DNA from 3 places in the Thermosinus thermophiluss DSM 23256 genome. Region 1 is predicted to be linked to each of the others. Evidence: riboswitches for the same ligand, from Rfam matches in the RefSeq annotation. Region 1 holds a riboswitch; each other region holds the start of a gene.
The links. Region 1 has a riboswitch for cobalamin ahead of BLQ99_RS01075 (energy-coupling factor ABC transporter permease). Riboswitches for the same ligand answer to the same signal wherever they lie in the genome.

Region 1 (9,758 bases):
CCGCATTTGCCTTTTTCCCGGCAGCGGCTGCAGCTGCCGCTGCAGCTCGCAAGCAGCAGCTTGTTGCAGCGCGGGCAGCGCACGGCTTGCTGTTGGGTAATAACATATTGGCACTGGGGGCAAACTTGTTTATCCATGCGGATGTCACCTCGTCCTTACATGATAATCCGCGCCACGATGCCGCCGACGACAAAGGCCGCAACCCAGGAGCCAATCCAGATGAGCAGACCTTCTTTCCGGCCCCGCTCTTTGAGCATGACGATCATCGAGGCGATGCAAGGCACAAACAGGGTAATGGTCAAGAGGGCGACAAGCGTCTGCTCCGGCGATAAGGTCATGTCGCTGAGACCGGCAGCGCCGAAGTCGCGGCGGATCATGCCCATAATAAAGACGGTAGCCGTTTCGCGCGGCAGCCGCAGCACCCCTTCCGTAACCGGAGCAAGGGCGTTTTGGATAACCTCCAGCAGTCCGGCAACCTGCAGCAGGGTAATCAGGAAGGCGCCCAACATGAAAAGAGGCGACGCCTCCTTGAGGAAAGCATAGGATTTCGTAGCGGTCTTTTTCAGCACGTTTTCCAGCCGCGGCAGGCGGATGGGCGGCAGATCAATCAGCAGTTCCGACGATTCGCCGGGTAAGACGCGGCTGAGAACCCGGCCGACGATGCCCAGTACGATAAGCAGCGTCAAAATATAAATAACCGTGTACTCGACGCCAATACCGGCGAGCAGGCCAACAATAACCCCCAGCTGGGCCGAACAGGGGATGGCCAGCCCCAGCACGGCGGTGGCGATGGTGCGCTCCCGCGCCGAACCCAGGATGCGGGTGGTAATGGTGGCCATGGTAATGCAGCCGAAGCCAAGGATGACGGGAATGATCGCCCGGCCGTTAAGGCCGATAACATTCATCGCCCGGTCAACCAGGGCGGCCAGCCGGGGCAGGTAGCCCGAGTCTTCCATCAGCGACATCAGGAAATAGAAACCGAGGACGAGCGGCAGCATGAGACCGACAATATAAGTAATCGTCAGGGTTAAGAGGCCAAACTCGCCAATAAGAATCGTCCCCAGCACCGAATCTTCGCTTATAAAGCGGCCGACAAACGCGCGCACGGCCGGCTCGTACATCCCCTGCATCACCGTCTCCTCGGTGAAGCCGACGATATCCTGGGCGACAATCACGCCGATAACATAATACATGATTGCCAAGACCAGCACAAAAATAGGGATGCCGGTTAGAGGCTGCAGCATCCAGCGGCCGAGCTTGGTCGAAAAGCGCGTCCCCTCATTGGTCTCCTTGACAACATGGCGCACAATATCATTCACCCGGTGACGCCGCTCATGGTAAATTTCCTCCCGGCGCGTGCCGGGCGCCACGCCGTGCCGCTCGGCAACATGGGGATCGCCTTCCAAAATAAGCAGCGCTTCAGCCCATGTCCCGGCCCGGTTGAGCATTTCCTGCAGGTCGCGCTTGAGGGCGGGCGGGATATTGCCGGTCCGGGCCTCATACAGACGGTTTTTCACTTCTTCAAGGCCTTTCCCCTTAACAGCCACGGTCGGAATAACGGGCACCCCGAGCAGATGTTCAAGGAGATCTATGTCGACGTGAATGCCCTGTTTGGCCGCTTCATCCATCATGTTGACGGCGACAATAACCGGGATGCCGGTGTCGATAACCTGCAGCGTCAGGAACAGGTCACGTTCCAGATGCACGGCGTCGACGACGTTGAGAATAAGGTCGGCGGCCAAGATGACGTCACGGGCCACTTTTTCTTCATCATTAAAGGATGAAATGCCGTACACGCCGGGCGTGTCCAAAACGACGTCCTTGCCGAATCGGCCATAGGAAATATCAACCGTGGTGCCCGGAAAGTTGGAAACGTCGACATACATGCCGGTTAGAGCGTTAAAAAAGACCGATTTGCCGACGTTCGGATTACCGACCAGGACAATCTTTTTCGCACCTTCCGGTATTTCGATATGACTAAGAGAATTATGGCAGCAGTGCATGCGGATTACTCCTTCCTGGAAGCGTTACGCCGGTTTAACTTCGATTTTTTCGGCTAATTTACGGCCGATGGCGATTTCCTGCTTCCCCTTGCAAATGATGATAGGGCCGGCCGGCACCTTTTCGGCGCACTCCACCTCGGCGCCGACGGAAATGCCGAAGCGGATGGCTTGGGCACGAACAGTTTCATTAGGTATGGAAACAATGCTAACTCGTTGTCCCCGTGAAGCTTGGGCAAGTGTCATAATACATTCCTCCTTTGCTATGATAATCATTCTCAGTGCTATCGAAAAAAATAATATAAGCCAACATGGCGCTATGTAATGAGATTTATTCTCAATCATATTATAAAAAAACTACCGATGCCTGTCAAGGAAATTTTTCCGACCGCTTTACTTATATTTCGCCATCACGCGGCCCACCAGTTCAGCCACGCTGCGGGGAGCTTTGTCCCTGCTACTAAAAAAGCCGGCAGCGACCAGGGCGCTGTAGATTTCGCCCACCAACGGCCGGGCAAACCCGAAGGCGGCATGGTCGGAGCGGTTAAGGACCAGCTCCGGCGGCCCGCCGGCCACTATCTGACCCTGCACCAGGACATAGACCAAGTCGGCCCACGACCATACCCACTCTATGTCATGGGTTGCCACGATCAGCGTCTTGCCGGCGCGGGACAGCTCGTCCAAAATGGCCCGCAAGACTGTCGTGCCAGGGTAATCAAGGCCGGCCGTCGGTTCGTCCATGACCAAGACCTCGGGATCCATCGCCAGCACACCGGCTACCGCCACCCGCTTCTTTTGGCCATAGCTTAGAAAATGGACCGGCTCATCGGCAAATTCGGCCATCTGTACCGCCGCTAACGCTGCGGCGGCCCGCTGCTCGGCCTCAGCCGGGGATAACCCCAAATTCATCGGCCCAAACAGCACATCATCGAGAACGCTGCCGGCAAAGAGCTGAGTATCCTGATCCTGGAACACCAGCCCGATCTTCTGGCGCAGGCGAGTTATAAACGCACGGGAATACCGGTATGGCTCGCCCTTAAACAATAGTTGGCCGGACGAAGGATGCAGAATGCCGTTAAGATGTAAAAACAAAGTAGACTTGCCGGCGCCGTTAGGCCCGACCAGGGCAATGCGCGCGCCGGCCGGAACAGTCAGGCTGACGCCGCGCAAAACCAGTTTGTCTTTGCGATAACCAAAGGATATATTTTTCACTTCCAAAATTGGCTGCTGTGACATAAGTTTTTCCTCGTCATGTTAAATAAAGGCTGTTAGGGCTATTCCCGCCAAAACCGCGGCAATGCCGGTCAGGCGTACCGGGCTTACCTGCAGCGTCGGCTGGCGAAACACCAGCCGGTCATGATAGTTTCGGGCCAACAGCGCGATATGCAGCTGACCGGCCATAATGAACGATTTGCGGCCAATGCTGGCGGCGAGCAGGCTGAGCGCCGCTAAAGCCCGCCGGGGATTGGCGTAGCCAAGCCGCGACTGTTGAGCGGTGAAAATCTGGCCAGCCGTAGCCAGGACGACAAAGATAAACCGGTAGGTGAGCAGGGCAATTTCCGCAACCGCCCTGATGCCGGGAACCCGGGACAGATAAGCGACAATGTGGCCTACCGGCGTGGTTGTCGCCAGCATAAACAGACAGGACACTGCCGCCAAACTGCGCAGGAGCAGGAGGGCGGCAGCAGCAATGCCTTCGGCGGTAATGCCTGCATAATAAGCGCCAACCTTTACAGCCCAAAAAGCGGGAAACGGCTTGGCGCTCACACTTGCCACCACGGTCAGTAAACTTACGGCCAGAAAGGTCAGCGGCGCCAACCATAACCTCAGCAAATAGCGGGGAGGGATTTTGGCATAAAGCATAACGCCGTGCATAAGGGCGATGAGCGCCAGCAAGGTCGCCGGTCGGGGCAAGGCCAGCGCCAAACCAAGGCTACCGGCCCCTAAGAGCAGCCTTTCGCCGATACTGATCTGTTTCAAGCGGTTATTATAAGCAAAATAATCAAGCTGCAGCAAAATCACATTATATCACTATCTTCCACTTCATACCTCATACCTCATACTTCATACTTCATACTTCAGACTTCATACCTCATACTTCCTACCCGCTTTTCCCCGCTGGTAGCCGAAAAAGTAGCCGATAATCCCGGCGCCCAGCGCCGCCTGCACCGCAAACAGGAAACTTGCCACTTCGGCTGACGGCGGTTCCCACAAGCTGGTAAACCAGGGCTGATAATCGGGGCGGATACCGGCAATAATATCCTTTACTTTGTCGTCGGCGCCGCCGAAATCGGCATCTTGCTGGACAGCCAGCGGCAAAACGGCGAGGATAATCGCCAACGCCAAAAGAATAATGTTTTGTCTAAGTATCATGCGTTATTCCTCCGCTCGTTCCACCATAAATCAATCAGGCCCAAGGCGTTGTAACGGGTGAGCGTGTTATAGACAACCACGCTCAGTATCCCCTCGCTTACCGCCAGCGGCAGCTGGGTAAAGGCGAAAATGCTGAGAAATTTCGCATAAGCCGCCCAAAAGCCGCCGACCGCATCCGGAAAAGCCAGGGCCAACTGCCCGGCCGTTACCAGGTAGGTAGCCCAATCGCCGAGCATTGCCGCTAAGAAGATGGCTAATTTTTCGGACAAACCCACCCGGCAGGCTATTTTAAAAATGCCCCAAGCCACAAAGGCGCCGGCGACGCCCATGGCAAAAGTATTGGCCCCCCAGGTGGTAAGTCCGCCGTGGGCCAAAAGCAGCGCTTGAAAAAGGAGGACAATGCCGCTTAGTACCGACGACACGGCCGGACCAAAGAGTACGGCGCTCAAGCCCACACCGGTCGGATGCGAACTCGAGCCGGTAACGGAGGGAATCTTTAGCGCTGATAATACAAAAATAAAAGCTGCGGCCAGCCCTAAAATCATCTTGCGTTCAGGATGCACGGCCAACAGGCCGCGAATGCGCCTTACCCCCACCGCCAAACAAGGGGTCACGGCTGCCAGCCAAATGATCGCCTGTTCTTGCGGCAAAAATCCTTCCATAATATGCATGGCGTGCGCCACGGCCGGCGCTATTACGCCGATAACCAAAAAATACCCCACTAGCCCAATTGCTTTCATTTCGTATCCTTCCTTTTCCAGAAGTTAAAACGCAAACAAAAAATCCCTACCCCTTGCCAAGGTAGAGATTTTGCTATGATGTATTCATGCGCAATCCCCTCCCCATCGCTCGTGGGTCAAAGCGGTGATTGTTGAACAGGCAGTTCTTCTGACTTAGGATCATCGCAAAATCTGCGCCTTCCCAGGGCGATTATCCCCAGTGGCTTATTGCAGCTTTGCTCCCCATCACAGCGGCGGGACCGTGTTGGCTTTGCACCAATCTTCCCTATTAAGCCCGGACGGGCACCTGTCCCTTTATTATATGATTGTCTACTTCGAAAACGGTAAATAGAAGCTTAGAGAAGTATGAAGTATGATGTATGAGGTATGAGGTTAAATAATAGTTTTCATTCTTTGTCGGTGTCGTGCTAAACGACATGGGGGTTTTCCCTAAAATTTTACCGTTATCCTGCCATAATTGTCAAGTTATGCCTTGATAACCTCGACGCCCATATACGGCCGCAGCACCTCCGGCACTACCACCGAGCCGTCTTCCTGCTGGTAGTTTTCCAAAATCGCGGCGACCGTGCGGCCGATGGCCACGCCGGAACCGTTCAAGGTGTGCACAAATTCGGGTTTGGCCTTGGCGTCGCGGCGAAACTTGATGTCGGCGCGGCGGGCCTGGAAGTCCTCAAAGTTGGAGCAGGAAGAAATTTCGCGGTACCGGTTGAAGCTGGGCAGCCACACTTCCAGATCATAGGTCTTGGCCGAGGCAAAGCCCATGTCACCGGTACACAAGAGCATGACGCGGTACGGTAGCCCTAACAGCTGCAACACCCGTTCGGCGTTATTGGTCAGTTTCTCCAGCTCATTATATGATTCTTCGGGCAGCGTAAACTTTACCAGCTCTACCTTGTTGAACTGGTGCTGGCGGATAAGCCCCCGCGTGTCGCGGCCGGCCGCGCCCGCTTCCGCCCGGAAGCAGGCGCTGTAAGCCGCATAGTACAGGGGAAGGTCCTTGGCATCGAGAATCTCCTGGCGGTGGAGGTTGGTTACAGGCACTTCCGCCGTCGGAATGAGGTAGTAGTCAAGCCCTTCCAGTTTAAACATGTCCTGGGCAAACTTGGGCAGCTGCCCGGTGCCGACCATGCTGTCGGCGTTAACGATGAAGGGCGGAAAAAATTCGGTGTAGCCATGTTCGCGCGTATGCAAGTCAAGCATGAAATTGATGAGGGCCCGCTCCAGGCGGGCGCCCGCCCCCTTGTAAAAAGTAAAGCGCGCCCCCGTCACCTTGCCGCCCCGCTCAAAGTCGAGAATGCCCAGGCGTTCGCCGATTTCCCAGTGCGGCCGCGGCTCCCAGGCAAACTGGCGCGGCTGGCCCCACCGGCGCACTTCCTGGTTGTCGGTTTCGTCCTTGCCTACCGGCACCGTTTCATGCGGGATATTAGGGATGTTCAGCAAAATGTTGGTTAAATTTGCTTCCACTTCGCGCACCCGGCTGTCAAGGGCGCTGATGCGATCGCCGACCAGGCGCATTTCGGCAATGAGGTCGTCGGCCGGTTCGCCATTCTTTTTGCGGCGGCTGACTTCCTGCGACACCGTATTGCGTTTATTTTTCAGCCCCTCCACTTCGACTAACAGTTCCCGGCGCTGCCTGTCCAGTGCTAAAAACTCGTCCAGGCTGACAGCGACCCCACGGCTGGCCAGCGCCTGCGCCACTTTTTCCGGATTTTCTCGCACAAATTTAATGTCAAGCATAGCATAAACCTCCTAAACCTGTCGGTACCTAAACGGGCGACAATAAAAAAACCCCCGCCTTTATCAGGAGGGACGAAATTTATGTTTATTGTTTAGTTTTCCTTTTTAATCTTACATTATACCGCCAAAAATGTAAAGTCATTCCAGTCAGCTAACGGTTTGGCGGCCGCCGAAACGCCGGATATACTCGATAAAGCAGCGGGCAATATCAGGATCGAACTGGGAACCGGCGCAGGCGGCGATTTCTGCGACGGCGCTCTCAATGTTAAGAGGAACACGATAGCAGCGCACACTGGTCATGGCGTCGTAGGCGTCGCACACGGCCAGCAGACGGCTGAAAAAGGGAATTTGCTCGCCCGCAAGTCCGTCGGGATAGCCCCGCCCATCGTAGCGCTCGTGGTGATGGCGGACAATCTTGGCGATGGCGCCAAAGCCGTCGATTTCGGCCACAATGTCGGCGCCAATGACCGGGTGGTGCTTGATGACGGCGTATTCGCCATCCGTCAACCGCCCCGGCTTATTGAGGACGCTTTCCGGCACGCCGATTTTGCCGATATCGTGGACCAGGCCGGCCAAGTACACTGTCATGATGTCCGTGGTCGGCAGCCGCAGATATTCCGCCAGGCCCACCGCCAAATCAGCCACATTCTCATTATGGCGCAAGGTGTAGGCGTCGCGAGCCTCAATAGCTTTGCAAAAAGATTTAATAATGCTGATATTTATCGATTCAAGCTGCGTTTCCAGCGCTTTATACCGGTCGATTAGGGTATAAGTGCCAAGAGCGTACTGCACTATGCCCTCACTGTCGCGGAAGGTGTAGGTATCGACCGTGAACCAGCAGGGAAAATTGGCGCCACTAAGGCACAGGTAAGCTTCCTTGCCGCGAAACTCCCGCCCCGTCTCGATCGTCTCGAGCAGCGGGCTATGGTAATGACCGGCCGGTATCTTTTTTGTTCCGTTATAAAACAAATCCAAAACAGACCGACCCAGCAGTTCCTCCCGGTCCTTTTGCCAAAGGCGACATAACGCTTCATTGATATAGACAATTTCAAAGTTGCGGTTAATGAGCAGCCAGCCGGTAGACTGCTTGTCCACAACTTTGATAAAAGAATCCCTTAATAAATCTTCTAACATATAGCCGCTCCTTTGTTTATGCGCCGGGGCGGAGTCTGCAAGTTAAAAATAGCGGATAGTGTTACCTTTTGTCTAAATAATTACTTCTTCATTGTACCAGTTTTTTACCAAAAACGTCAACATATCGGGATTTATTCCCAAAAAAATCCACGTCAGAATTCGAGCCGTACATCATACATTTGTACCAGTGACGGCAAAGGAGGAATGTGATGCGCCACGTCCTGGATACCGCCCGCGTAGCGTTCACCTATGTCGGCACGGTTATCGGTGCCGGCTTTGCCTCCGGACAGGAACTGGTCCAATTTTTCGTAAGTTACGGCACTATCGGCCTGACCGGTCTCGCCTTATGCGGCGTGCTCTTCGCCTGGCTGGGCACCTATATTCTCCAGCTCGGCCACCGCCTGCGGGCCAGCGGCTACCACCAGGTGCTAAGCCACACCTGCGGCCGGCCGGCAGGGTTAATCCTCGATAATATTACCGCGTTTTTTCTGTTCGGCGGCCTTACCATCATGCTGGCCGGCGCCGGCGCCGTCTGCCGCGATTACTTTGGCCTAAGTTACAATACCGGTCTGGTTGTCATGGCCATCATTGTCGCGGTGACCGTCATGACGGGCTTGAAGGGCATCTCCCTTATCAATATGATTGTAACCCCGCTACTGGTCATCTCAACGGTTATTATCGGTGTCAACTCCCTAATATACCACGGCATCAGTCCCGACCTCCTCGCCGTACCGCCGCTGCCGGGCCAGCAGCCGGCACCGAACTGGCTGCTGGCCAGCCTGTTGTATGCCTCATATAACCTTATCCTGGGGTCAACCGTCCTTGCCCCCCTTGGCGCCCAGGTCGCCAGCCGCCAGGCGCGGCTGGCCGGCGGGGTGCTGGGCGGTATGGTCCTGACGCTGCTCGGTCTTTTTATTGTAATTGTGACGATGCTCCATTATCCGCGCGTATTAAGCTATGAGGTGCCGATGCTGTACATATCGGAGGCCCAGCAAGGCTGGAACCATTACGGTTATGCCTGCATGCTGATCAAAGCCATGTACAGCACCGCCATCGCCAGCCTGTACGGCTGCACGGCCAAACTCCAGAGCGCCTCCGGTCTGGCCTTTTTGCCCAGCCTGCTTATACTCACGGCGGTCGCCCTGGCTGTTGGCCAATTGGGCTTCGCCAAGCTTATCGGCCTGTTATACCCACTCTTCGGCTATGCCGCCCTTATCTTTACCGTCCGGCTTATTTGGCTTTCGTTTCGAGATAGTTTATGGCGCTGAGCACGGCCACCAATCCTTCACCGGTGGCTTTAGCGATTTGCCAGGGCTTGCCGGTGCAGTCGCCGGCCGCAAACACGCCGGGAATATTGGTGGACAGATCGCGGTTCACTTTAATTACGTCACCATCCATTTCCAGCCCGGCCAAAATATTTTCCACCGGGTCAGACTGACGGAGGATGAAGACGCCATGCACCGGGAGGTCTTCCTTATCGGTGACCAGCCGCTCAACCTGGCTGTCGCCGGTAATGGCCTGAGGTTTGCGGTCAGTCACAATCATGACATTGGCCCGCATGGGCGGTAGTTCTCCCCGGTATTGGGGCAGGTAGTAAACGGTTCGGCACAACTCGCCCAGGTATTCGGCTTCATGTTCGCCCTCTTGGGTATAGGAAATGACGGCGACGTCCTTATCCCTATAAAACATTCCGTCACAGGTGGCGCAATAGCTGACGCCCCGGCCCAGAAATTCGCGCTCGCCGCGGAACAAGGCGGTGGCGACGACGCCGGTG
Region 2 (9,758 bases), on a different contig from region 1:
GTCGGTAAAAATGTGGCATCCCGCTTTTAAGGCCGCGCAACCGGCACGAATCGCCTCAGGATGAAGCCGGATAATACTGGCATAATCGGGATCGCCCGCCGCATGGATAATCCGGGAAAACACCTTGATTTCCTGGGGCGACAAGTTCAAATCGCGAAGATACGGAGCGATAATATCCATACTGCGCGACTCAATGGCGGTTGGGTCAGTCAAAAATTCAATCATAAGACCTCCTGCACACGCTCCATCAAAATATCCGCGATACGGGAGTCGGCGCCGATATGCGGTGTCATAATTATTGTTATGTCGGGAAACTCCTGCTTAAGCGCTTCGATTTCTTCGGGAATGTCGCTTTGAATATGCATACCGTTAGCAAAAAACATGGGCACGATAATCACCCGCCGCGCTCCCCGCGATACCAGCTTTTTTACGGCCCCGGAAAGATCCTGCAACCCTGACTTGCGATTCATGATTGCCGTTTCTACCAAGTCATGACCTACTCGTGCTTTTACCATATCCGTAACCTGAAAAACTACTTGGTTGGCCTCGCCCACACTGGCGCGACTACCATGGCCAAGCACCACAATCCCTGCATTCATCACAATTCCTCCCGTATGTAATCTAAAACCTCTGCCGGCGATGACACCCTGCAGCCATAATCAATATGCGGCCGGTCGATAACCACCAGCGACAGGCCGAGCTCCATGGCCGCGGAAAACTTGGTGTCCGTGCCGCCGATCGCGCCACTGTTTTTGGTAACGACGACCTCTGCGTTACACGCCCGAAACATGGCGACATTGAGTTCGTGCGAAAATGGCCCCTGCATGGCAATGATATCACGGGGGCGAAAACCAAGCCGCAGGCATTCGGCCACGACAGCAGGATCGGGCAGCACGCGGGCAACAAGCCGGTGACTAAGGAGCAGTGTTTCCTGTTTGAATACCGTCAACGCCCGGCTGCCAACAGTGAGAAAAATCGTTCGCCCCAGTTCAGCCGACAACCGTGCCGCGGCTGCCGCATTATCCGCAACGTACAGTTTTTCGTAGCGCGGCAGCGGCGTACCAGGCCGTTCATACCGCAAATAGCGAACGCCGGCGCGTTGACAGGCGGCGATGGCGTTTTCGGACGCCGCGGCGGCATAGGGATGACTGGCATCAACTACCAGCTTCACCGCACGCGTCCGGATTAGGTTGTATAATCCATCTCTATCCAGCGGACCGGTATGCACAAGCAGACCCGTTTGCCGGGCCAAATCCCGGCCATAACCGCTTACCACTGACACGAGTACGGGAAACCCGGCGCGCTCCAGCAGCGCAGCCAGCTCCCGCCCATCTTGCGTTCCGGCCAGAACCAAAATCACAGCCGGTACCCCCGGGGTGTAATCATCCGGCCATCCTTTATATAAGTCTGGCTGTTCCCAATGATCACCAGCGAAAACATGTCGATGAACTCTTTGGTAAAATCAGCTAACGTGGATAAGACCATTTTTTCCTTAGGACGGGAAGCGTGATGAACAATACCGACAGGGGTGGCAGCCGGCCGGTGACGAAGAATAATTTCCCGCACTTCCTCAATTTGACTGACCCGCCGCGTACTTTTCGGGTTATAAAGGGCAATGACAAAGTCGCCGGCAGCGGCCATTTCCGTCCGTTTACGAATAACTTCCCAAGGAGTCAGCAAGTCGCTTAAGCTAATGACCGCGAAATCGTGCATGAGCGGCGCACCCAAGAGAGCTGCGGCGGCCCCTACCGCGCTAATACCGGGAATAATGTCGACGGCAGGCCGCACATCAACCGGCGCTTTCAGCGCCAGCTCCAACACCAGCCCGGCCATGCCGTAAATTCCCGGGTCACCGCTGGATACAACCGCTACCCGTTTACCGGCAAGCGCCTGATCGACGGCAGCCTGGCACCGTTCTATTTCCCGCATCATCCCGGTTCCGATAACCTCTTTCTCCGCTAAAAGTTCCCGGACAAGTTCCAAATATGTGTCATAGCCTACTACCACCTCAGCCGCCAACAGCGCCTCCCGCGCCCGCGGGCTCATGTCGCTAAGATGGCCGGGACCTATTCCCACCACCGATATTTGACCTCGGCGATGGCCACTGTTACATTGGGATATACAGTTTTGGGCAATAAAAGCGTTTGCGTCTGCCCCCCGCACAGCGCCGCCGGTTCGCATACATTCCCCACTCCAATCTTTTCTTCTACAAATTTTGATATTGCCAATCCGTGGTTTTCGATACACTGCTGTAATTGCTCATTGGTGAAAAATTCGTATGGCACCTCGAGCTGCTGCACGGCCGCGAGCAGGCCCACCTCATCCTGTTTGACAACTGAGCTGGCAATAACCGCAATGCTTTTCATGCTCCGGCCGATTTTGCGGCAGGCATCGCCGAGGGCCGTCAAAATTTCGGCACTGGGCGTTCCCCTACGGCAGCCAATGCCTACCGCCAGCGTCGCCGGCCGGAGATAGACATGGGGCTTTACCATATACAGCTCCTTGTCGGTGATGACTACGGCCGCGTCATAGTTATCGGTATGAACCAGTTCGCCCATGTTCCGCAAGACTACCCCCATCTCTGCCGCCAAGTGGATATAATGGCTGGCATTGGCGAGATCCTGGTCGATAAAAAAGGCGACCTGTTCACCGTTGACAATCGCGGCATTAATGTGCTTAAGCTGCTCAAATGGTTCAATAGTTAAATCTAATTTGACGGCTAAAACGTCAGCAGCCGGCAGATTGGCCACATCGGTCGCCGTTGTAATGACCGGCCTGGCGCCGATAGTACTGGCTACCTCCCTAGCAAGATCATTGGCGCCGCCAATATGGCCAGACAATAAACTGATGGCGTATTCGCCAGCTTCGTCAACTACGACAACCGCCGGGTCGAACCGCTTATCGTGGATATGGGGGGCCAGCACACGGACGACAATCCCGGTAGCCATAATGAAAATCAATCCGTCGTACCGGTGAAAAACCTTATCCACAAGGTCGCGCAGACACTCGTAAACCTGCGGGAACCCCTGCGGATTGCGACAGGCTTTTGCATAGACGTCGGCGGGATGACCCAAGGCGTTAGCTAACTTTTCGGCCAAACGAGCCCCTTTGTTCGTTACGGAAATAATCGCGAGTTTCATTTTGCCTCCCGGTACATATGCCCAAAATCAGGCGAATAGAGTCGGGACAAAGCGTACTTGCCATCAAGGCATTTCCCGACCACAATCATGGCCGTGCGGTCAACTCCCGCCTCGGTCGCAATTGGAGCAATCGTAGCCAGCGTTCCCCGCAAAATCTTCTCCTCGGGCCAGGACGCCTTTTGCACGATAGCTACTGGCGTTTCTGGCGGATAACCGCCGGCAATAAGTTCGGCCACTACCACTTCCAACATATGAACACTTAAAAAAATGCACATGGTTGCGTTATGACTGGCAAGACTCGCCAATTTTTCCTTGGCCGGCACCGGGGTTCTTCCTTCCAACCGGGTGATAATCACCGTTTGGCTGACTTCAGGCAGCGTATACTCCTGTTTTAAAGCGGCCGCCGCGGCCAGGAAAGAGCTCACGCCAGGCACTACTTCATACTCGATACCCTTTGCCGCTAGTGCGTCCATCTGTTCTTGAATGGCGCCATAGATACTCGGGTCGCCCGTGTGAAGCCGCACTACTTTCTTGCCTGTCGCTATCGCTTCTTCCATGACCGCGATGACTTCATCCAAAGTCATGGATGCGCTGTTATGGATTTGAGCTCCCGCTTTCGCATCCTGCAGCAGGGCAGGGTTTACTAAGGAACCGGCGTAGATAATAACATCAGCTTCGGCAAGCAACCGGCGACCCTTAACGGTAATGAGTTCCGGATCACCCGGCCCGGCGCCGACAATATAAACCTTCATTTACAAACCTCCCTGCTTCACCAGAATTAAAGATAAATAGTCTCGTTTTTCCTGTCTCATGCTATCCAGGTTATCAGTAACAAACTGGTCGGGATAACCCAGCCGACTGATATATACGGCTTTGTCCTTTAGTCCCATATCAGTCAGCACGTCCACAATTTCGTTATACTGGCCAGCCACTTTCATCAGAACAGCATTAGGAAAAAGCCGTAAAACTTCCCGTAATTGCCCTGGATCGTCGACAGCCGGTATTATGGCCAGCTTTTCATTGCCCTCGGCTAAGGCAGTATTTAAGTGCGCCGCGGCCGCAGCAAAGGACGTAATGCCAGGTACACTCTCGACCTCAATGCCAGGCAGTAACCGGCATACCTTTTTAAGCAAATATGTGTAAGTACTGAACAGCATGGCATCCCCGATCGTTATAAAAGCTACGTTCAAACCTTCAGTCAGTTTTGCGGCAATTTTTTCCGCTCCGCGTTGCCATTCGGCTTCAAGCACTTGCCGGTCCCGCGTCATTGGCGTGGCCACTTCCATAATTTCCGCCGTGGCCGGTATATATTTGCCGGCGACCGTCAAGGCGAGACTATCGTTATCTGCCTTGGAACGGGGAATGCATACAACATCAATGGATTTTAAAATTTCTATTGCCCGAAGCGTGAGCAGGTCAGGCGCTCCCGGCCCCACCCCGATACCGAAAAGTTTGCCCAGTTGTTTAGCGGCTGCAGCCGGCCTATGAACCTCCGTAGAACTAGGTCGTATGTTCATGGTCTCCTCCTTTTGTTCCCGCAATAATATAGACGGGATTTAGAGCTTGAAACATATTGGCGGCTCCTGCAGAACGGATACGCGTGACCTGCACCCCACAGGCTTCGGTTGTATAATTCGGTTTTTCGCGCAAAAAATGAAGAGCGCCGTAAAGCGTTTCGACAGTCACGGCCATAATAACCAACCGCCCGCCCGGCCGCAGCAGACAGTCACTCCGCTGTAGTATTGCCGGCAGCTTACCGCCGCTACCACCGACAAATATAACATCGGCCGGCGGCAGCCCAACCATAGCCTCAGGGGCGTTTCCCTGAATAACCATAATATTCTCCCGTTCGAAGCGGCGGGCATTTTGCCCGATTAGGTCAACTCCATTCCTATCCCGTTCAATCGCGAATACCCGTCCTTCTTTAGCTTGAAAGGCCGCTTCCACACTCAGGGAACCTGTGCCTGCCCCGATGTCAATAACCGTATCGCCATTGGCAATTTTCGCTTTTGCCAAGGCGACAATACGCACTTCCTGCTTGGTCATGGGCACATCGCCCCGTATAAACGCTTCGTCGGCAATGCCTGGAAAATAACGCTTCACGCCGCCACCACCATTACACATTGGGTAAAACTTGCGATTAGCTTTGCTTCTGCCAGGCTAAGCCTGACGATTTTTTCATCCTCATAAGATAAATTAGCACAGAGATGTACCGTCGCTGTCGCCGGCCAACCGTGGTCAGTTAGCAAACTCGCAATATAAGCCGGACTGTGCTCCGCATCTGTCAAAATCCCCAATTTTTTGCCGGGAGTGTAGCGCAATGTTTCGGCAGGCGCCTGCCGTCCATGCAGGCTGGTTAAAATGGCATCTTGCCAAATGTCGGCTATTCTCGCAAAGGCCAGTTGAACCGAACTAATGCCGGGAATTACCGTTAGCCTTTCCGCGCCGAAAGCCTGGCGCAGTACCGCAAGCAAACTGTAAAACCCAGGGTCACCCGACACCATCACGACGACATCGCACCGGTCAAGCTCGGCGCGGATATAGGTGATTGTCCTTTCAATATCCTTATCAATTATCCATGTCCGGGCCGTTGGCGGCGCAAAAGCGGCCAGCGCCCGCCTGCTCCCCACCACTACTTTGGCGCCGTCAATCATTCTTTTGGCCACCGGCGGCAAATAGTCGGGCGATCCCGGGCCGATACCGACGACGATTATTTTATATTCCACCCTAAAGCGCCTCCTATCTTGCGTGCGTTATTGTCCAGCCCCAGCATTTCGCCTTTCAGCGTAAGAATTACCGTTCCCACTGTTAATTCGCCGAAAACGTATCGCTGGGCGCGGGTACTTGCCCGTTCGGCGAGTACCCGATACACGGACGTAAACCCGCCGTTTTCAATGATGCTAACAGCCGCTTCGGCCGTATTACAGGCGAGAATTTCCCTAACCACCGCAGCCGACGCCTCTTCTGCCGCCAAATAGGCGGCAATGGTTTCCAGCCGCCCATCGGCTACCCGGTTATGGGTATGAAAGATACCGGCCGCCACTTTGACGATCTTGCCGAGATGACCCATGAGCAAAACCTGTCTTAAGCCATGACTCACCGCGCTTTCCAGCATGTGACCGATAAAGTTGCTGGTCTGTACTACCGCATCACCCGGAAGACTATAACGTTTAACGGCATAATCCTGCCCCATCTTGCCGGGAACGAAAACAATACTGTCATAGCCTAACGCCTTTACTACGCTAATTTGGGGCGTAAGCGAATTTTTGAAAGCCTCTTCGGACATTGGTTTAACAATACCGGTTGTGCCAATGATCGACAGGCCGCCCATAATCCCTAGATAGGGATTAAGCGTCCTGGCGGCTAATTGCTCGCCGCCAGGAACAGAGATAGTGACAACCGCGCCGCACTCGGGCAATACCTCCCGCACCGCCCGGATAATCATGGCGCGCGGTCCCGGATTAATCGCCGGCTGCCCTACCGGTACGGCCAAACCTGGTTTAGTTACTATTCCTACCCCTTCACCGGCCTGGAGGACAATCTCCGGTAAAGAAGGGGCAATTTTAACACTGGCCCGAATTATCGCTCCATTCGTAATATCCGGATCATCGCCGGCATCTTTTACTATCGCGGCCCTTCCCCCGTCGTCGGCGGCCGCCGCCTCCGCCACCGGCACCGTAATAACCCGGCCTTGCGGCGATATTACCTCGACCTTCGCCGGAAACATGCCGCGCCAGGCTAATACGGCCGCTTTGGCCGCCGCTGCCGCACAGGCCCCTGTCGTAATGCCGGAACGTAATTGTTGCGCCAATAAAAAAACCTCCTGCAGGCAGGAGGTAACTATAAACAAACAGATATGCTTATATTACCCACCTGCCTATCTTCCGTAGGTCATAACGGTGTGTGTTAGAATAGGCAGGTCTCCTGACTCTGGTTCATTGCTAGCCGCACCTTCCCAGATTGCTCCAGTGGCATAACGCAGCCAGACTCCCCATTACAGTGGCGGGACCGTGCCGGTTTTTCACCGGACTTCCCTATTAAGCCGCAAGGCACCTATTCCCTTGTCATATGAAATTGGTAATATTGCCATTATTATGCTCTTATATTCCACCCTTATAACCTTATTCCTTCTTATATGGCACGGAACCCGAAATTTAAATTTTCAGTCCACCAAAAAAACCTTGGTAAAATTATGTGAAATCACTGAATATTTTAATGGTTTTTTATCTTTTTTACTCGCTGCTGCAAGGAATTAGTCTCTGCTCTTTCGAATAAATAAAGGCAATTTTGTATCCTTTCACAAGACAAGGGAGTGAACAGATGAAAAGGGTATGTACTAACTGGAACCAAGCTTTCCCAAAAGGCCGTATGGGATTAGAATTCTTTCCTGAATTTGAAATGCGGGCCAAGAATGCCGCGGCAGAAGTAATCCGGGTAAAAACGCTGGCTGAAGCGAAAAACGCTATTGTTAATCTTATTAAACACTCAGGTGCTAAAAAAGTAGTGGCCGTCGAATGTCCACTCCAGCGGGCGGCCAATATCCATCAAGCCATCCAAGAATTAGGAACAGAGCTGCACTCTACTCCCGCTGACATTGCCGCTAATGCCGCGACAGCCGATATTGGCATCTCGGGCGTAGAGTTTGGCGTTGCCGAAACAGGCAGCGTCTGCCTGGACGCTTACTCGATCGAAAGCCGTCTCGTTTCCACCCTGCCTCCGATCCATGTTGTGTTTATGAATAGCAATAATATAGTGCCGGATATTGCCGCTGCCTTTGAAATTTTTTCCCAAGTTTTTGAGCGAGGTTATATTAGCTTAATTACTGGCCCCAGCCGTACCGCCGACATTGAACGCGTACTGACCATTGGAGTTCACGGCCCGAGCCGGTTTGTCATTATTGCCGTCGACGAAGAAATTACCGGAGGTGAATCATAATGCAAAAGAGCGACCGCAATATCCGCAAAGAAATCCACGAAAAACTGCAGGATGAGGTACTGCGCGGCGCCCTGGGACGGTTTGCCGAGGCCTATCCTACGGCCCGGGCCAAAGCTTATGAGAATGTGGAAGATTTTGAAGCGCTAAGGGAAAGCATACGGCAAATTAAACAACAGACGGTAGCCCAGATTGAAGCGGTGGCTGACCGCTTTGCGGCCGAGGCGACCAAACGGGGGGCCAAAGTTTTTCGGGCCAAAGATGGCGCCTCCCTGAAAGAGTATCTTTTAAATCTGTGCCGGGAAAAAGGGGTTAAGCGGATTGTTAAATCTAAATCCATGGCCTCGGAAGAAATTCACCTTAACCACGACCTTGAAGCCGCCGGCATTCATGTTCGCGAAACCGACCTGGGGGAGTGGATTATTGCCCTGGCCGGACACAAACCATCCCACATGGTAATGCCGGCCATTCACCTTAACCGCCAGCAAGTGGCCGAATACTTTTCCAAAGAACTTAAGCAAGATATTCCCGATGACATACCCTTTATGGTTCAGGCGGCACGGCAGACGCTCCGCGAGGAATTTCTGCAGGCCGATATGGGCATTTCGGGAGCTAACTTTGGCATCGCCGAAAATGGCGCCATTGGCCTTGTCACCAACGAAGGCAATGCCCGTCTCGTTACCAGTCTGCCCCGGATCCATGTCGTCATTATTGGCTACGAAAAACTCATTCCAACAATAAAAGATGCGGTGCCAATCCTCCGCACCCTGCCGCGTAACGCCACCGCTCAATTAATGACCAGTTATATGAGCATGATAGCCGGCCCTACGCCGATCATGGTAAACAAGGACGGCAAATGGGTAGAAGAAGAAAAGGAACTTCACATTATTCTGTTTGATAACGGTCGACTGCAAATTGCCAAAGATGAACGGTTTAAGGAAGTTTACCAATGCGTCCGCTGCGCTTCCTGTCTCAACGTCTGCCCGGTGTATACGCTTGTCGGCGGCCACGTGTACGGCCACATCTATGCCGGCGGTATCGGCGCCATCCTTACGGCTTTTCTTAACAGCATGGGCGATTTTGAGAAAATTAACGAACTGTGCATTGGCTGCCGGAAATGCACTACCATCTGTCCCGGTAAAATTAATATTCCCGATTTGATTGAAGAACTGCGGGCCCGAGCAGTAAAAGAACATGGTCTTCCCCTGGCCGTTCGCACTCTGTTTGAAAAAGTTCTCGCCAACCGTAAAGTTTTCCACACCCTGCTTCGCCTTGGCGCCATCGGGCAAAAACCGGTAAAGTCGGGTAATTTTATCCGTCATCTACCCTTGTTCCTGACGGGATTGACGAAAGACCGTAGCCTGCCGGCCATTGCCGATGTACCGCTCCGCGACCGCATTGCCAAAATTACCAAAAAAATTGAGCGGCCTACAAAACGGGTGGCCTTCTTCAGCGGCTGCAGCCTGGACTTTGTTTACCCTGAGACCGGTGAATCGGTTTACAAGGTATTACAAGATCTCAATATGGAAGTCATCTTCCCGCAAGAGCAAAGTTGCTGCGGTAAACCCGTATTAGGAATGGGCGACCAAGAAACAACAAAGCGCATGGCCAAGAAAAACATTGAAGTATTTGAAGCGGTAACTGCCGATGTAATCCTCGCTGCCTGCCCGACCTGTACGGAAACTT
Region 3 (9,758 bases), 140 kb from region 1:
CGTTTTTAGGCTTGTACGGCGCCTGTTCGACGCTGGCGGAAGGCATGCTGCTTGGCGCCGTACTGCTCGATGGCGGCTTTGCCAATAAAGTGGCCGTTGCCGTATCAAGCCACCATGACACGGCTGAACGGCAATACCGGTTTCCTACTGAGCTGGGGGTGCAGCGGCCGCCTATTTCGCAGTGGACAGTTACCGGGGCGGCGGCGGTGGTGCTGGCGTATGGCGGGAGCGGGCCGCGTGTTACGGCGGCAACGATCGGGAAAATAATCGATATGGGAATTAAAGATCCAAACGCCATGGGGCCGGCGATGGCCCCCGCGGCTGTTGACACGCTCTGGCAGCATATTCAGGACACGGGGCGGCAGCCTGCCTATTATGACCTGATTGTTACCGGCGATTTAGGCGTTGTCGGCAAAACTTTAGTAATTCAACTTATGCAGGAAAAGGGCTTGGATATATCGCAAAACTACGAAGATTGCGGGTGCATGATTTATCGCGAGGACCAGGATGCTCACGCCGGCGCCAGCGGCTGCGCCAGTTCCGGGGTAGTCTTTACCGGTTATCTTTATCAAATGCTGCAGGCCCGTAAACTGCAAAAAATTTTAGTGATCGGTACCGGCAGCCTGCACAGCCCGATTTCGTACCAACAGAAGGAATCCATTCCCTGCATTGCCCATGCCGTCGCGGTGGAAATATAAGGAGGTCGAAATTTTGAAAGTGACTTACCCCCATATGGGGTATCTGAGTATCCCAGTTTACAATATGTTAACCAACCTGGGCTTTGAAGTGGTTGAGGCGCCGCCGATTACGAAAAAAACGGTCGAGCTGGGTTCGCTCTATTCCCCGGAGGGTGTATGTTTGCCATACAAAATCAATATGGGTAATTTCTTGGAAAGTATTGACCGTGGCGCCGATACTTTTTTAACCGTATGCGGCGCCGGCAAGTGCCGTTTAGGTTTTTATAACGCCGTGCAGAAAATCGAGTTGGCCAAGCGCGGAGACGTCCGGTTTTATACTATTGACACTAACAATCTTTTCAGCAGTCTGTACCGCTTCCTGCGGCAGGCTGCGCCGCAGGTTAATCGTTTGGACATTTTAAAAAACATCACGCTGGCCGTAAAGACGCTTAAAGCCCTTGATGCTATTACCAGCGCCAAGAATTATTACGGAGCGCGCTCAGATTTTCCGGACAAGCTGATTGCCATCTGCAACAACGCGGCGCGGCACTTTACCGGCTGCCTGAGTTTCAGCGATATAAGCTACAAACAAAGCGCCGTGCTTGACTTGGTGCAGGCCGTTGGGCAGTCTGCCAGGCAGCCGGTCAGAATTGGCCTAGTTGGCGAGTTTTATGTCTTGCTTGAACCATATGTAAACCATGCCATTGAAGATGAATTGATAAAACAGGGGGTAGAGGTTAAACGGTTTGTCTATACCGGCGATTGGGTGTTTTTAAATACCATGCTGCAGGCGCTGGGCTTGCATAATGAAGAGAAGGCCTATCTAAACAAGGCGCGGCCTTATCTCAACTATCATGTCGGCGGTGAAGGGTTAAGAACGGTCGGTGGCGCTTTATGGTGCGCCAAGAACGGGTACGACGGCATAATCCATATCTACCCGTTTGGGTGTATGCCCGAGGTGGTTGCCGAGTACGCGCTGAAAAACATCGCGCGGGACTATGACTTGCCGCTGCTCACGCTCAGTATTGATGAACACGCGAGCGACGTCGGCATTATTACCCGCCTGGAGGCGTTTGTCGACTGCATTAAACGGAAGAAACAAAAATGGAAAAATTAACCGATAGCGACCATATTTTCCATTTATAAATGCGTGCGGCCGGTAAAAAATATTAATGTAGCGCTCAACATTTTATGATTGGAGGCTAACATTATGACCGTAAAAAAAGATTTGGAGAAAGCCATTGCTGCCGCGGAAGCCGCTAAAGGTACGTACGCACAGTTTGCTACGGCTACTGACGATCAAAGCGCTAAGACAATGTTTGAGCAAATGTCTCAAGACATGAACCGGCACATCGCGCAACTCAACAGCCGCCTTAGTTCTACTGCCGAGAACAAACTAAAAAACCAAGAACAATAACCGCGAGGGAGGTAGCCGAACTACCTCCCTTTTAATGGCAGGCAACTTTTTCTTGGTAAAGGATGAATAATATGGTCGATAATGTCGGGATCCCCCAGGCGCTGCTATACCATGATTTTGGCAGCTTATGGACTGCTTTTTTTCAGAATATGGGAGTTCAAGTTACGGTATCCGGCGAAACCAACAAACGCATGCTGGATCAAGGTACGTCGCTCGCGATTGACGAATCCTGCCTGCCGCTTAAGGTGTATCTGGGGCATGTTGCTTCTTTATTGGATAAATGCAGCCATATTTTTGTTCCGCGTATTGTCCGGTACCACCGCCATTTTTATTTCTGCGCCAAATTTGCCGGACTGCCCGATATAGTCAGAAATACGTTTAGCCTATCCCCCGAACGGTTGATAGCTCCCAATATCGAAACCAAGTCGCTGGCCGGGCAATTTCAGGCCGTCTATGCCGCTTGCCAGGCGATGGGACGTTCCCCGCTGGCCGGAAATTTGGCGTACAGCCGGTCGTTGAAATCCTGGCGGGCCCCGGCGCCATCGCCCAATCAACCACCCCGGCCCCGCATCGCCGTCATCGGGCATAATTACCTGCTGAAGGACGCCTTGTTTTGTAAAGACATAATCGGTACGCTGACCGCCCAGGGGGCCGCGATTGTTACTCCGGATAACATCGCAAGCAAAGTCCTCTATGATGAAGCTAAAGTCTTTGCGCCGGACATCTACTGGCAATTATCGGCCAAGATCGCCGGAGCGGCCCGTTATTTTTGCCGTCAAGGCGATATTACGGGCATTGTTATGGTGTCGAGCTTTGGCTGCGGTCCGGATTCGCTTATCAATGAGTACCTGGAACATCATGTTTTCCGGAAAAGCGATAAACCGTATATTTTCATCAATATTGACGAGCATACCGGTAGCGCCGGGATCATTACGCGGGTAGAAGCCTTTTGGGATTTAGCGAATCGAAGATTAAAACCTTAACGAGGAGGAAGCATTATGCCGAAAAACTATATCAGATACGCCGGCGCAGTTACCTCTAACCACGCGGACAATGTCATCAGGCCGCAAGAATGACAAGCCAAATTTTTTATTGACCTTGTTAGTAATCGGTGGTATATTTTTTCTGAAACACCACAAAACAGGAAAGTCGATATTTAACCACAGAGATAATCATGCCAATAAATTGGCATCACAAGCCAGGAAAACCAGGATTGAACCGCGGAGCGCACGGAGAGTGCGATATACATCGCACTTGAGGTTTTAATTAATTTTAATAAAATTTTATCTCCGCGTCCTCTGCGGTTCCTAAACTCTACGGTTCCTAAACTTAAAATGTCAGGGACAGGTGCCCTTCGGGGCTTAATAGGGAAGTCCGGTGTAAAGCCGGCGCGGTCCCGCCACTGTAATGGGGAGCAGACCCAAGAATATGCCACTGGGACGAAGAGTCCTGGGAAGGTTTGGGCGAGCGATGAGCCAGAGCCAGGAGAACTGCCTGTCTGCCAATCACCGCTGGTACCCACGAGCGATGGGGAGGGGATTAGCTGTAGCGTTCTTCTTCCCGGCTGTTTAGCCGGGCTTTTTATTGAAGATTATTAGGGGGAAACGCCATGCGCAAACTCCTATACTGGTCGGTTTATTTTGTAATGTCCCTGTTTATTTTGATCATGCTGCTGCCTGTCCAGGAGAGCAAGACTTCTACCCGCGGCCAGCTGCAGGACTTTTTGGGACGAAGTATTGACATACCGGAAACTAAGCCCCTGCGCATTGTTTCTTTGGCCCCCTCCATTACTGAGATTCTCTTTGCCGTGGGAGCCGGCGACAGGGTGGTTGGCGTTACTACTTACTGCGACTTTCCGGAACAAGCCAAAAAGCTGCCCAAAGTCGGCGGTTTTCAAAGCCCCGATATTGAGACGATCGTCATGATGCGCCCCGACCTTGTCTTGGCCAGCGGTCAAATGCACTACCAGACCATTCGGGCGCTGGAAAAGGCGGGTATTCGCGTTGCGGCCATCGAACCCCAGACCATGGAGGAAGTCTTAAAGGCGATCCGCCTGATCGGCAGTCTTGTCCATGAAGAAGCGAACGGGGAAAAGCTGGCCGGCGAACTGGCGCAAAAGCTTCAAAACATCCGGACTTTACATGCAGGTAGCGATAAACGGCGGGTCTTTGTGGAAATATGGGACGTACCGCTGCTCACGGTTGGGGCGAAATCCTATATCCATGACGTCATCGTCCAGGCCGGGGGCGTCAATGTGGCCGGCGCCAGGCAGGTTGACTACCTTTCTTCTGATTTTGAGACTTTGTATGCCTACAACCCTGACACTTATCTGGTGGTGCGGCACGGCGTCTACGGGAAGAAGACGGAGGTCTTTACGAAGTTTCAGCTAAATGACATTCAGGCTGTACGTGAAAACCGCATTTTTTACGTTTCCGACGACTTTTTGGCGCGGCCCGGACCGCGCAGTTTCGCCGCCCTTGAAGAGGTTGCGGCAATTCTTCATTCCTCTACGAAAAGTGGCAGTGAACGATGAAACAATTCCGTAGCACCCAATCAATAGTCCTGTTATTATCGGCAGTCGTCCTCATCGGTACGGCTGTTGCCGCGCTGTCCATCGGCTCGGCGGACATTGCGCCCGGTGAGATTGCGGCTATCGTCGTGCAGCGGTTGCTGCCCGTAGAAATCGGCCCGGAACTGCCGCCGGTGCATAGCAAGATCGTGTGGGAAATCCGGTGGCCGCGGCTGGCCTTGGCTATGCTGATCGGCAGCAGTTTGGCCGTTTCCGGGGCTTGTTATCAAGCCTTGTTTAAAAATCCCCTGGCCGATCCGTTTATCCTGGGGGTTTCATCCGGAGCGGCGTTAGGCGCTGCTGTGGCCATTGTGCTTGGCCACACCGCGTTTGTAAGTTTCTATGCCTTTGCCGGCGGGGCGGTCACGATATTTATCGTATACATCCTTGGCGGCGGTGACAGGGCGGAGCTTAGTTCCAACCGGTTGCTTTTGGCCGGCGTTGCCCTGGGGTCGCTACTCAATGCGTTGCTCAGCTCCATCATGGCTCTTCATACCAAGCAGCTGGGGCCGATTTTGTTCTGGCTGTTGGGCAGCCTTGGCAATCCGCCGGAAAACCTGACGCTAATGGCGGCGCTTATTGCCATTGGCCTGGCAGGGATCATGCTGTTTGCCCGGGATTTGGACATCCTTGCAACCGGCGACGAGAATGCCCAGTTTTTAGGAGTGGATGTAGCCAAAGTCAAGGTCAGCTTACTATTGTGCACAACCTTGATAACCGGCACGGTTGTCGCGGTAAGCGGCATTATCGGCTTTATCGGACTTATTGTGCCACACATGCTGCGCAAGCTTATCGGCCCGGAGCACAGACTGCTGCTGCCCGCGTGCGCGCTGTGGGGGGCGATCTTCCTCTTGTGGGCCGACAGCGTGACGCGCTTGTTTGCCAGTCTGTCCCCGGTGCCGGTGGGTGTTGTCACCGCGCTGCTGGGCGGCCCGTTCTTCCTGTATATTTTGTACCGAACAGACCGCAGACAGTGAGGAAGCCATGAAAGAAAGATTGCTGGAAGTTCAAAATGTATCGGCCGGGTACGGGGCCAAAACCGTTTTGCATAATATTAGCTTTGCCGTGGACAGGGGCGATTTTCTCAGCATTATCGCGCCCAACGGCACAGGGAAGTCTACGCTACTCAGGTGCATTGCCGGGGTTTTGCCGGTGCAAACAGGCAACATCCTGGTTAAGGGCGAAAGTGTCAGTAGCTTCCCCCGGCGCGACCTAGCGAAAATAATCGCCGTCGTCGGCGCCGAAGAAGCCGTTTTTGATTATAGTGTGTACCAAACGGCGCTGATGGGACGGTTTGCCCATATCAGCCGGTTTGGCAGCGAAACGGCGGCAGATTTTCGCATTGTGGAAAAAGCACTGCAAGACGTCGGCATGTGGGAGAAGCGGGATGCGAAAATGAGCAAGCTGAGCCAAGGGGAAAGGCAGAAAGCGCTGATCGCCCGCGCTTTGGCCCAATGCCCGGAAATTCTGCTGCTTGACGAGCCGACGTCGCATCTGGATTTATACAACCAGTTTGTGATTTTAAGACTCATTAAACAATTAACGGCCAAAAACAACATTGCCGTTGTCGCCGTCATCCATGACGTTAATCTTGCCGCACGGTTCAGCACAAATCTTTTACTGCTGAAAAACGGCAGGATGCTGGCCTGCGGCCCGCCGGCAGCCGTGCTGTCGACCGAGGTGCTGGCGACAATGTACGACATGGAATTTGTCCTGCATAATACCGATGGCCATATTTACGTCCAACCAAATTTTGCATTGTAAGGAGAGGTAAATCAATGTCTTACGGCAAGAAATTTTTAACCAAACGCATCGCATCGGCCCTGGCGGTGGGAACGCTGCTGGTGGCAAGCCCGGCCTTCGCGGCGGAGGAGCCGGTATTTCAGCTGGACCAAATCACCGTGACCGCTGCCCGCGTTCCGCAGGCCTTGGCCAGCACGCCGGCCGACGTGACCGTTATCACCGGCGAGCAGCTTGAGCAAAAAGGCGCGCGCAATTTAGCCGACGCGCTGGAAGGCGTGCCGGGGGTGGTGGTTAAGAAACAAGGCGGTGCTGGGGAGTTTGCTACAGTTTATATTAACGACAGCGACCGCACCGTTGTGATGGTGGACGGCAAGCGGCTGAATTTGCCGCAAGGCGCGGCCTATGGCCGTGGCCCGCTTGACTTCAGCACGATTATCGGGCTGGATAATATCGAGCGGATCGAAGTTGTGCGCGGCGGCGGTTCCACCTTGTACGGGTCTGATGCCGTGGGCGGCGTGATTAACATTATTACGAAAAAAGGCGCTGGCTCGGTCAAGACAATTTTAGATATTGGCGGGGGCAATAACGGCACCTTCCGCAGCAGTATTGTCAATCAGGGCGAGGAACGGGGCTTCCGCTGGTATATCACCGGCGCCAAGGACAAGACGGACGGCCAGCGCCCCAACAATCAGTACGACGGGAAAAACGCCACCGTCAGGTTGGATAAAGACTTAAGTTCGCGGGAAAACTTAACGGTCACCTATGATTATTACGGCAGCCATGCCGGTATTCCAGGCTGGATGAATCAAGTAAACGGCAATTATGTGTGGAATACATCCTCCAGTTTGACCGATTATGCCGATGTCCTCCGGCAAAACTGGGGCGCAACTTACACCTTTAAACAGGGAACGACCGAAAACATCCTGAGGTATTATAACAATAGTCAAACTTATGTAGGCCGTAACGGGGTTGATTTCCGGCACCGCAACGAGGTCAAGGCCTTGGAATATCAGCAAAATCTACGGCTTAACCCCAACCAAACCATTACGTGGGGAGCTGACTGGCGGAGCGAAGAGGTTGACAGTACCAATGAAAACGGCTTACAACGTCGGCATGTTCGGGCTTTATACCTGCAGGACCAGTACACGGTCAATGATTATTGGCAGCTTACGACCGGGCTGCGGTACGACGACAACAGCCAGTACGGCAATAAATTGCTGCCAAAACTGGCGGTGAATTACCGGGCCGATGACCGCACCAACTATTTTGCCAGCTGGGGCAAGGTATTTAAGCCGCCTACGTTTGACGACTTATATTGGTATTCAGAATCTGAATGGGGTATCTATAAAGGGGATCCAAATCTAAAGCCCGAGACGGGATGGACAGCCGAATTCGGAGTCAAAAAACGCTTAGACACGAAGAGCGAAGCAATGGTTTCTTTATTTAAGCGTGAACTCAATGATGCTATCCGCTGGAACGGTACTAGCCCTGCCAACATTGATAATTTCCGCTCCAGCGGCGTCAATCTGACTTATGCGACCAAGCTGTCGAACGCAGTTACCGCCGGCATCGGCTACTCCTATCTCCATACCGAAACCACCGACCCAAGTGTCCGCGACCCGCACCATAATTTGTATACGAACTTGAATGTGCGTTACGGCAAGCTGAACCAGACGTTATCAGTAAACTACCTTAGCGAATCAGGGGTAGGGAATTCCAAGGTATCAGGACGGGTCGTTGTCGATACCACTGCCAGCTATGACTTAGGGGAAGGGCAGTCGCTATATCTGACCGTCAACAACCTGTTTAACAAGCGTTATCAGGAAGTAGCCGGCTATCCGGCTCAAGAGCGCACCATCTTCCTGGGCCTTAAACAATCGCTGTAAAACATTTTGGGCGCGAGCTTTAAAAGAAACGATTGGTTTATAACCTTTAAAATTAAACGGCAAGAAAGATACTTTAGCATTTATATAGTAAAAGTGGTTGGGAAGCGAAGCTCTCAACCACTTTTACTATGGCGCGCTAATTATTATTTTGCTTGGCGGCAGGTGTTGTGACACTGACAAATAGCTGGCCCTTGGAATCGATGGCGGCGTAGGTCACTTCGGATATGTCGGCGATGCCGCGGGCGGCAAGCTGCTTTGCCAGCCAGTCTTGCGTCAGGTTGTGGCGACGTAAGTTTTCTTCAATAATTTCTCCGTCCATAATGAGTTCTACCGGAAAAGTCGGATCCGGCAAGTGAATCCTCAAATCGCTCTTGGTCAGGGGCTGATAGTCGGCCTTTTTAATAACACTCAGCTCTCCCGATGTTTCGATGATGGCGTATTGCACCTCGGAAGGGTCAAGGATACCTTGCTGGCGCAGTTGGCCGTTTAATTCATCCAAATCGTACCGCAGGCCCCGCATATTTTCCTTAATAATGCGCCCGTTTTCGATCACGACGGTCGGGGAACCTTCGATTATTTTGCGAAGGGGACGGCTTTTTATAGTAAGGTACGATATAAAATAGGTAAGGGTGACAAATAACGCCAGGTCATAGAAGTGGCTCCACACTTTATCAGGCTCGGATGCGGCAACGTTGGCCGCGATCGAACCGATGGTAATACCGCTGACATATTCGTAAAAGGTTAACTGACCGATTTGGGTATTGCCCAAAAAACGGGCAAAGACCAGTAAACTGAAAAACACTAACGAGGTTTGCCAGGTGTCGCGGATGATTTCCTGCCAATCCAATGTTTCACCATCCTTTTATGCTCGAATGCCTGCAAAATATAGATTGGACAAAAGCCGGGCCGGTTATTATACTTTATGTTAAATCGGCTAAACCAGGGAAGGTATAAAAAAGAAATCCGGCGGATTAAAGCTAAACTCCTTTTGCGGCCGGAGCCGGCTATGATATAATCGAATTAACTCTGCGTAAAAATTACATATGTATGCCATGGAAGGATGGTGATGGTGTGAGTCGACCGACCTGGGATGAATATTTTATGGATATTACGCGGGTGGTGGCGCTGCGCTCGACTTGTCTCAGGCGGCAGGTGGGAGCGGTTATCGTCAAGGATAAGCGACTGCTCACTAGCGGCTATAACGGCGCGCCGCGCGGACTGGCGCACTGTGAGGAGGTGGGCTGTCTGCGCGACACCTATCACGTGCCGTCCGGGCAGCGGCACGAGCTATGCCGGGGCATGCATGCCGAGCAAAACGCCATCGTCCAGGCGGCGCTGCACGGCGTGGCCATTGAAGGGGCGACGCTGTACTGCACCCATCAGCCTTGTTCAGCTTGCACCAAGATGATCATTAACGCCGGCATTCGCCGTATCGTCTACGAGCATCCCTATCCCGATCCGCTGGC

Region 2: linked by a shared signal. The riboswitch ahead of cbiD (cobalt-precorrin-5B (C(1))-methyltransferase CbiD) and the one ahead of BLQ99_RS01075 (energy-coupling factor ABC transporter permease) in region 1 are both predicted to bind cobalamin.
Region 3: linked by a shared signal. The riboswitch ahead of BLQ99_RS00410 (ABC transporter substrate-binding protein) and the one ahead of BLQ99_RS01075 (energy-coupling factor ABC transporter permease) in region 1 are both predicted to bind cobalamin.

Annotation. Positions count from the first base shown of each region.
Region 1 is NZ_FNBU01000001.1:216,655-226,412, forward strand. It holds gene BLQ99_RS14865 (hypothetical protein) at 1-137, opposite strand, end outside; gene feoB (ferrous iron transport protein B) at 156-2,003, opposite strand; gene BLQ99_RS01055 (FeoA family protein) at 2,028-2,246, opposite strand; gene BLQ99_RS01060 (energy-coupling factor ABC transporter ATP-binding protein) at 2,394-3,236, opposite strand; gene cbiQ (cobalt ECF transporter T component CbiQ) at 3,255-4,022, opposite strand; gene BLQ99_RS01070 (energy-coupling factor ABC transporter substrate-binding protein) at 4,086-4,373, opposite strand; gene BLQ99_RS01075 (energy-coupling factor ABC transporter permease) at 4,370-5,113, opposite strand; cobalamin riboswitch at 5,235-5,418, opposite strand; gene serS (serine--tRNA ligase) at 5,579-6,850, opposite strand; gene BLQ99_RS01085 (HD domain-containing phosphohydrolase) at 6,998-7,984, opposite strand; gene BLQ99_RS01090 (YkvI family membrane protein) at 8,194-9,252, shown strand; gene BLQ99_RS01095 (NAD(P)/FAD-dependent oxidoreductase) at 9,215-9,758, opposite strand, start outside.
Region 2 is NZ_FNBU01000002.1:79,885-89,642, forward strand. It holds gene BLQ99_RS01680 (precorrin-8X methylmutase) at 1-222, opposite strand, end outside; gene BLQ99_RS01685 (sirohydrochlorin chelatase) at 222-599, opposite strand; gene cobK (precorrin-6A reductase) at 599-1,360, opposite strand; gene cobJ (precorrin-3B C(17)-methyltransferase) at 1,357-2,046, opposite strand; gene BLQ99_RS01700 (cobalt-precorrin 5A hydrolase) at 2,067-3,140, opposite strand; gene cobM (precorrin-4 C(11)-methyltransferase) at 3,137-3,892, opposite strand; gene cobI (precorrin-2 C(20)-methyltransferase) at 3,893-4,657, opposite strand; gene cbiT (precorrin-6Y C5,15-methyltransferase (decarboxylating) subunit CbiT) at 4,641-5,243, opposite strand; gene cbiE (precorrin-6y C5,15-methyltransferase (decarboxylating) subunit CbiE) at 5,240-5,866, opposite strand; gene cbiD (cobalt-precorrin-5B (C(1))-methyltransferase CbiD) at 5,851-6,951, opposite strand; cobalamin riboswitch at 7,038-7,212, opposite strand; gene BLQ99_RS01735 (LutC/YkgG family protein) at 7,461-8,075, shown strand; gene ldhH (L-lactate dehydrogenase (quinone) large subunit LdhH) at 8,075-9,758, shown strand, end outside.
Region 3 is NZ_FNBU01000001.1:79,139-88,896, reverse strand. It holds gene spoVAD (stage V sporulation protein AD) at 1-698, shown strand, start outside; gene BLQ99_RS00425 (hypothetical protein) at 718-1,794, shown strand; gene BLQ99_RS00420 (DUF1657 domain-containing protein) at 1,888-2,094, shown strand; gene BLQ99_RS00415 (acyl-CoA dehydratase activase-related protein) at 2,166-3,077, shown strand; cobalamin riboswitch at 3,423-3,606, shown strand; gene BLQ99_RS00410 (ABC transporter substrate-binding protein) at 3,704-4,627, shown strand; gene BLQ99_RS00405 (FecCD family ABC transporter permease) at 4,624-5,640, shown strand; gene BLQ99_RS00400 (ABC transporter ATP-binding protein) at 5,648-6,427, shown strand; gene BLQ99_RS00395 (TonB-dependent receptor plug domain-containing protein) at 6,442-8,292, shown strand; gene BLQ99_RS00390 (YetF domain-containing protein) at 8,429-9,139, opposite strand; gene BLQ99_RS00385 (deoxycytidylate deaminase) at 9,364-9,758, shown strand, end outside.